Blastopirellula sediminis: one gene and its partner. The main gene of each other region encodes a partner of the protein of the gene in region 2 in a complex. Links are inferred from orthologs where the notes say so. Each region holds a gene or a part of one and is shown on either strand. Other genes may lie near its edges. The genes, in order: LOC68_RS28805 and secY.

Region 1 (4,567 bases), 2.0 Mb from region 2 along the record:
CAACGTCTGCGGGCGAATGCGGCGAAGCGCCGTCTTCACCGCCCAGGTGAAATCGAGCGGCGCGTAGCTGACGACGCAATCGTCATAGCGAGCCCGCGCCAATTCGTATCCGCTTTTGGTCGTCGTGGTGACGTAGATATCAACGCTGGGCGATTGGTTGCGGACCGCCTGAATGATGGTTGCTAGCAGATTGACTTCGCCGACGCTGACCGCATGCAGCCAGACGCAGGGACGATCCCCTTTACGAACGGCGACCAGGCCAAAGAACTTTTGCAACAGACCGCCGCGGCGACGTCCGCGCACCAGCGTCGACCAGGCGAAAAACGGCATGGCCGCAGTGAGAGCGCCAAGATAGATGATGTTGAGTAACCAACCCATGGGGAATCCTTTCCCGGGCTCTTATTGCTTTTCAGCGACGCCGCTTCGAGGTGAGCCGATCGAAGGGCGTTTCTCAGGAGGGAACTGAGCGCGGAGCGCCGGCCGGCTCCGCACTCTGTTTATCGGCAGGTATGCTACGTAACTCCGCGGTCTTTGCCCATATGACAATCTTTGTATTTCTTCCCGCTCCCACAGGGACAAGGAGAATTACGTCCAACCCGCTTGCCGGCGTTACGAATCGGTTCGACCACTTCCGGTTCGGTTCCGGTCGAGCCTTCGCTTGATTCGTGCTGACGAGCCATTTCGGCCGCGGCCGAGCCGGCTTCGTCGTGACGAGCTTCGGTTTCGGTCCAGGTCGAGCTGACGAAGTCTTCGTTCAAGCTTTCGATCTTGTAGACCAGGTCGGTGACCCGCTCGCCGATCGACTGCCACATCGTCTCGAATAAACGCATACCTTCGCGTTTGAATTCGACCTTCGAGTCGACCTGAGCGTAACCGGAGAACGCGACGGCGCTCTTCAAGTGGTCCATCGCTAGCAGGTGATCCTTCCAGATCGAATCAATCAGTTCCAGCAAGACGCTCCGTTCCATTCGGGTCATTTCCGGACGATAGCGTTCGTTGACTTCGCGGATCAAACGCTTTTCGAGTTCGGCCCGATCAAGCGACGCGAGTTCATCCGGATCGACGTCTTTCTGGATCGTCGAGCGAATCCAATCGGACAGCGAGTTCAGCTTGCCGTTGCCGCCGCTCACCATCGAGACCGTTTGGCTATCGGAGCCCGATTCGTAGATCGAAGCGACCTTGTCGCGGACCTTCTGCAGCTTTTCGGCCGCTTGCTGGATGTGCCCGCGGCTCTTCTCTTCGAGCAGGCTTTGAATTTCTTCGCGCTGCTTACTCTTGATGTCTTCCAGGTCGATGTTGATCTCAAAGCGTCGCGCGGCCCAATCGACGAGCGCTTCGCGATCCAAACGCGAGCGGCCATCTTTCTTGTCGCTGAACTTGTAGATCCCCGCCAGAACCGGGTATTGCGATTCCTTCTGTTCGTAGGCGTCTTTCGCCTTCTCCAGAATCATGTCCGCGATATCTTTTTTGCTCTTATCGCGGAGGTCTTCGACCGCAACTTGCAAATCGAACTTGTAGCGGACCCAACCGGCCAGGCTCTTGTAGCCGAAGTCGGGATCGAGGAACTTCGCCCCTTCCGACAGGTCGATCTTCTGGATCTGTTCGCGGGCCTTTTCGACCAGCAGCGTATCGACATGATCGCGGCCCACTTTCTTCAGGTCGCGATCGCTGAAGTTGGTCTTCCACATCGAATTGGAGAAGCGGGCCATCGCCTGCCAGTTCCATTCCGACTCTTCTTCTTCGCCCGGCAGGTTTTCGTCAATCGCCGCCATGACGTTCGATTCGGCCTGACGTTCCGCTTCGTCCTTAGCGTGCTCCGACGCGGCATTGATGTCGAGACCGCGATAGTCGCGAGGATCGAGTTCGCACGACAGTTCGACGCCGCCCCAACGGGCGAAGGTTTCGACGCCGTAATCCTTGGCCAGCAGCATGTCGACGAAACGGTCAATCTGCCGCTCGACCATGTCGAGGATCAGCTCTTTGCAGTCGTCGCCGTCCAGAATCCGCTGACGGAAGCCGTAGACGCGCTTGCGCTGCTCGTCCATCACTTCGTCACTTTCGAGCAGATTCTTACGAATGTCGAAGTTGCGTTCTTCGATCTTCTTCTGGGCGCCTTCGACGCGGCGCGTCACCATTCGGCTTTCGATCGCTTCGCCAGGCTTCATCCCGCCGGGCATGTTCATCAGGAAGCCGCGAATCCATTCGCCAAAGAAGATCCGCATCAGGTCGTCTTCCAGCGACAGGAAGAAGCGGCTGCTGCCGGGGTCGCCTTGGCGACCGCAACGACCGCGTAGCTGCAAGTCGATACGTCGCGACTCGTGCCGCTCGGTGCCGATCACATGCAGACCGCCCAACTCGCGGACGACCTTCCCTTCTTCCTTCATCTTTTCGCGCCCTTCGATCTCGGCGATCAGCGCGTCCCACTCTTCGTCCGGCACTTCCAGACGAGTCGGGTATTTGTCTTGCAGTTGCGCCCAAGCGAGCGTTTCGGGGTTACCGCCGAGGATGATGTCGGTACCGCGACCAGCCATGTTGGTGGCGATCGTCACCGATCCGATGCGGCCCGCTTGCGCGACGATGTCGGCTTCGCGGCGGTGCTGCTTGGCGTTGAGGACCTGGTGACGAACGCCGCGGCGTTCGAGTAGGTGCGACAACCGTTCGCTCTTTTCAATCGAGACGGTACCGACCAGAACCGGACGTCCCTTTTTCTGAATGTGGCGAATCTGCGAGCGGGGGAATTCCTGCTTCCCTTTGCTCCCCTTCTCTTCAAAGACGACGACGCTATCGTCTTCACGAAGGATATGGCCCCAGCGTTCGCTGCCGTCTCTCATCTCGAGGACGTCCCACTTGTGGAACCGCTCGATTTCGTCGGCGACCGCTTCGTATTTTTCTTTCTCCGACATGTAGATCACGTCGGGATGGGTGATCCGCTGCATCGTCCGGTTGGTCGGGATCGCGATCACTTCCAACTGGTAGATCTTCCACAATTCGCTCGCTTCGGTCATCGCGGTACCGGTCATACCGCCGATCTTGTCGTACAGCTTGAAGAAGTTCTGCAGCGTGATCGTGGCGAGCGTCTGCGTCTCTTCCTTGATCGGCACCCCTTCCTTCGCTTCGACCGCTTGGTGCAGCCCGTCGCTCCATTGCCGACCATCCATCTTACGGCCGGTATGTTCGTCGACGATGATCACCTTGCGATCTTCGACGACGTAGTTGACGTCGCGAATGTAGAGGAAGTGCGCCTTCAGGGCGTTGTCGATCAGGTGGGGCCACTCCATGTTGCCCGCGGTGTAGAAGCTTTCGACCTTCGCCAGACGTTCCGCTTCGCGCACCCCTTCGTCGGTCAGGTTGGTGCTGCGATCCTTTTCGTTCACTTCAAAGTGAACGTCCTTCTTCAGCGTACGCGCGATGTCGTTGGCGGTTTCGTATTTCTGTTTGTCTTGATTGGCCGGACCTGAGATGATGAGCGGCGTCCGCGCTTCGTCGATCAAGATGTTGTCGACTTCGTCGATGATCGCGAAGTGCAAGCGACCTTGCGATTGCTGCCAATCTTTCGGGAAGCGATCGTCGCCGCGCGCCGCTGGGCGCATATTGTCGCGCAGGTAGTCGAAGCCGAACTCGTTGTTCGTACCGTAGGTGATGTCGCACGAGTACGACTCTTGCCGCTGACGAACCGGCATGTTGCTTTGAATCGTGCCGACCGTCAGGCCGAGACCGCGATAAAGAGGCGCCATCCATTCCATGTCGCGGCGGGCGAGGTAGTCGTTCACCGTAACGACGTGCACCCCTTTCCCTGCCAGCGCGTTCAGATAGGCCGGTAGCGTCGCGACCAGGGTTTTACCTTCCCCGGTCACCATTTCGGCGATCGCCCCCGAAGTCAGCACCATCCCGCCGAGCATCTGCACGTCGTAGTGGCGCATGTTGAGGAAACGCTTCCCACCTTCCCGGCAAACCGCAAACGCCTCGATCATCAGATCGTCGAGCGTTTCGCCGGCGGCAAGACGTTGCTTGAAGAGCCGCGTTTGATCGCGCAGCTCGTCGTCGGTCATCGCTTCGTATTTCGATTCGAGCGCACTAATTGCGTCGACTTTGGATTGCAGTCGTTTCACGTACCGAGCGTTCGACGATCCGAAGATCGACGTGATCAGTCGTTCAAAACCGCCGAGCAGCCCGCCGAAAAACGCGCAAATCTGCTCCCAAATCCGTTCCAAAAGCTCCATCGGTCGCTTTGCTTATGTCGGGTCTAAAAATAGGGAAAGGTTAGAGGTGAAAATGTCCCGAAGAAGACATGAATTGCGCAGGCAAAATGTGCGCAAACCCTTTCCGCTGGGTAGCTTATAAGGATTATATCACCCGGTCAACCGCGCTTCGATCCCGGGCCAACTGGGCTCTTCGCTCAAATCGGGACAATCTTTGCCCCAAGTTGTAGAAGCGCAGGAAGATCGCGACTTCGCGCTTCCTGCGGTTGAAAAGCTCGCGGCTCCCCGAAACAATCATCCAGTCAGCCCTATCTGCAAGCTGCGACTCGACCAAACGCCAGTTTCCTCAACACTTTAGGTCGCCTGAC
Region 2 (3,297 bases):
GAGGCTGACGATGTCCCCTTCGACCAACTGCCGCTGGCCAGGCATGCCGTGAACCACTTCTTCGTTGACCGAGACGCAAGTCACCGCGGGAAACGGCGTCTTGCCGGGATAGCCTTTGAAGAGCGACAACGCTTCGTGCTGGGCGAAGACATTCTCAATCGCGGCGTCGATTTCGGCGGTTGTGACGCCTGGCTTGACGAGAGCACCGGCGGCTTGATGCGCTTCCCAGACGACGAGGCCCGCTTTGCGCATGAGCCCGATCTCGCGGGCCGATTTCAGAGTAATTGGAGGCATGACTCAAATCGCGTTAGGCGTCGTCGCCAGTCTGCCCACCGACTTCATCGACGATGGCCTTGATTCGATCGAAGACTTCGGAGGGGGTTCCCATGCCGTCGACGTGACGCAAGATTCCCTTCTGCTGGTAGTAGTCGAGCAGCGGCGAGGTCCGCTCATCATAGATCCGCATCCGTTTGCGAATCGTGTCGGGCGTATCGTCGACGCGACCTTCTTTCAGCGACCGATCAAGCAAGCGGCGGAAGAGCTCTTCTTGATTGACGTCGAGCGTCAGCACAAGGTTGAGATCTTTGTTCTGCTGATGCAGATACTCGTCCAGCGCCTTCGCCTGACCGATGGTGCGGGGAAAACCGTCGAGCAAGACGCCACGCTGACAATCAGAGCGATCAAGCCGCTCGCCGACGATCTGCACGACGATCGGATCGGGGACCAATTGGCCGTGATCCATGTGCAGCGACGCCAGCTTGCCTAACTCGGTCCCGCGTTTCTTGGCGTCTCGCAGCATATCCCCCGTAGCGACGTGGGGGATATTCAGATACTCAACCAAGTTTTGAGACTGGGTGCCTTTGCCGACGCCAGGAGGTCCAATAAAGATTAACCGCATTATTGCATCATTGACGTGATCAACTCGGTGGCGGGCCGGCAAGGCGCGGCGTAATAGGAAGGCAGGTCTGCGGCGGGATCGGCGGAAGCGCCGAGTTCCCCAAAACTACGCTTCCAACAAGCCCTTATAGTTTCTCATGACGAGGTGGCTGTCAATCTTTTGCACCAGGTCAAACGCGACGCTCACGGCGATCAAAAGCCCCGTACCGCCGTAGAAACTCGCGATCATCGGACTGACGCCCATTCCGGAGGAAATAAGCGTTGGAATAATCGCAATCACGACCAGGAAGCTGGCGCCGACGTAAGTGATGCGAACCATCACTTTTTCCAAATATTCCGCAGTACGGCGACCCGGACGATAGCCCGGAATAAACGAACCGAAGTTGCGGAGGTTATCGGAGACGTCTTTCGGATTGAAAGTAATCGCAGTCCAGAAGTAGCAGAAGAAGTAGATCATCACGATGTAGCAGAGGTTGTAGATGAACGACGACCCCTGACCGAAGCTGCGGGCCAATTCATCGTAAACCGAGTTCCCCGTCCAGCTCGCGAGAGCCTGGAAGATGATCTGCGGGAACATGAGCAAGCTGCTCGCGAAAATGATCGGCATGACGCCCGCCTGATTGATGCGGAGCGGCAGGAACTGCTTCGTACCCCCGTAGACCTTGCGGCCGCGGACGTGCTTGGCGCTTTGGGTCGGAATCTTGCGCTGAGCCTGGGTGATGAAGACCACCCCGGCGACGACCAGCACGAAGAGGACCACCAAGGTGATGATCGTTTCCAGACCGTACTCGCCCGGCGAGAAGTTGGTCAACTGGAAGGTGGAGTTTTCCAACAGGTCGAGGCCCGCCATCGGCATCTGGGCGACGATACCGGCCATGATCAACAAGCTGATGCCGTTGCCGATGCCGTACTCGTCGATCTGTTCGCCCAGCCACATCAGGAAGATCGTACCGCTGGTCATGATCATGACCGCGACGAACTGCCAGCCGAGCGTTAATGTTGGATTGTCAGCACTTACCCAGAAGGCGGAATTCACGATCGTCTCGCCGTCAGCGCCGGGTAATAACATCATCCGGACGTAGACGAAGCTCTGGATCAAACAGAGAACGACGGTCGCGTACCGGGTATATTCATTGATCTTCTTGCGGCCGGTCTCCCCTTCCTTCTGCAGGTCCTCGATCGGCTTGTAGACCGTACCGAGCAGCTGGAAGATAATCGACGCCGAAATGTACGGCATGATCCCCAGACCGAAGATCGTCATCTGTTGCAGGCTGCTAGCGCTGAAGACCGACACCTGTTGCAGGAACTGCGAGAAGGTGTCGTTCTGTTCTGCCGATTGACGGGCGATCGCATCGGCGTCGACCATCGGCAGCGTGATCTGCCAGCCGACGCGATAGATGGCTAGCAGAAACAGGGTGAGCAGAATCCGCTTACGCAGTTCCGGAACGGTGAATATGACGCGGATCTTTTCCCACATGGTTCCGTATCCAAATCGACGGAACCATGTTCGGCAAAATTCGCTTTCCGCCGTAGTTCCGTGCGAGGCAGTTGCAATGAAAGACAGCAGTATAGATCACCGACTACGGTCGGCGATAGATTACTTCTTCGCTTCGCGAGCCGCTTTCTTCTTTTCTTCCACAGGCGTTTTGCCCGGGATGATCACGCACGAGCCGCCAGCGGCTTCGATCTTTTGTTTGGCCGATTCGCTGAAGCGGTGAGCCGAAACGGTCAGCTTCTTCGTCAGGTCGCCGGTTCCCAGCACCTTCAGTTCGTCATAGCGACGCTTGGCCAGCCCCTTAGCACGCAGAGTGTCCGGGGTGACTTCTTCACCAGCGGCGAACTCACGTTCCAGGTCGGCGACATTGATCGCGACGACGGTCGGAGCGAACTGGTTGAAGAAACCTCGCTTCGGAACCCGACGAACCAGCGGCATGGTACCGCCCTGGAAGATCGGATTGCGCGAGTAACCGGCACGGCTCTTGGCGCCCTTGTGACCGCGACCCGAGGTCTTACCGTGGCCCGAACCAGGTCCGCGACCAATACGCTTGCGTTTGCGGTTCTTTTGGACACCGCTGTGAACTTCGTTGAAATCCATTAGAGGGCGACTCCTCGCAGGCGTTGAATGTCATCTCGAGTGCGCAACTGCTTCAGACCTTCGATCGTGGCTTTCACCAGAATGACCGGGTTGGTCGAGCCGAAGCTCTTCGTCAATACGTCATGGATGCCGACCGCTTCGCAGACGGCGCGGACGGAAGCGCCCGCGATGATCCCGGTACCCGGACGAGCCGGAACCAAGACCACTTTACCGGCGCCGTAGCGCCCAACCACTTTGTGCGGAATCGAGCCGTTGACGACGTTGACCGTCGACAGCGAACGTTCGGCTTGCTTAACGGCCTTTTC

The links.
Region 1: the proteins of secY (region 2) and LOC68_RS28805 are in contact, whole or in part, in a crystal structure (PDB 3DIN), measured with the Thermotoga maritima proteins. The link is inferred for Blastopirellula sediminis from one-to-one orthologs. Residues at the interface, in WP_004081795.1 of Thermotoga maritima: Glu108, Gly109, Glu110, Glu111, Ala236, Glu237, Arg238, Arg239, Ile240, Thr241, Ile242, Gln243, Tyr244, Ala245, Arg246, Arg247, Val248, Thr249, Gly250, Arg251, Arg252, Val253, Tyr254, Gly256, Ala257, Ser258, Thr259, Tyr260, Leu261, Pro262; in WP_004082002.1 of Thermotoga maritima: Glu261, Ala262, Arg263, Lys300, Ala301, Arg302, Thr303, Ile304, Ile305, Leu323, Tyr324, Asp325, Pro326, Val329, Ser330, Tyr333, Ile336, Lys340, Phe345, Val349, Glu363, Phe364, Tyr374, Ser375, Gly376, Gly377, Glu393, Ile395, Thr482, Ser483.

What each region holds. Positions count from the first base shown.
Region 1 is NZ_JAJKFT010000010.1:2,260,804-2,265,370, reverse strand. The notes cover bases 313-4,567. They hold LOC68_RS28805 (preprotein translocase subunit SecA), read right to left. Parts: upstream 4,221-4,567; coding sequence 513-4,220; downstream 313-512. Other genes in these bases: LOC68_RS20825 (3-deoxy-D-manno-octulosonic acid transferase), read right to left, coding at 313-378. Outside these bases: more of 3-deoxy-D-manno-octulosonic acid transferase, read right to left, coding at 1-312. UniProt on the Escherichia coli protein: Required for protein export, interacts with the SecYEG preprotein conducting channel.
Region 2 is NZ_JAJKFT010000010.1:230,899-234,195, forward strand. Bases 190-3,174 are described here. They hold secY (preprotein translocase subunit SecY), read right to left. Parts: upstream 2,375-3,174; coding sequence 1,004-2,374; downstream 190-1,003. Other genes in these bases: map (type I methionyl aminopeptidase), read right to left, coding at 190-294; LOC68_RS12385 (adenylate kinase), read right to left, coding at 308-898; rplO (50S ribosomal protein L15), read right to left, coding at 2,495-2,992; rpsE (30S ribosomal protein S5), read right to left, coding at 2,992-3,174. In the rest of the region: more of map, read right to left, coding at 1-189; more of rpsE, read right to left, coding at 3,175-3,297. UniProt on the Escherichia coli protein: The central subunit of the protein translocation channel SecYEG. Consists of two halves formed by TMs 1-5 and 6-10.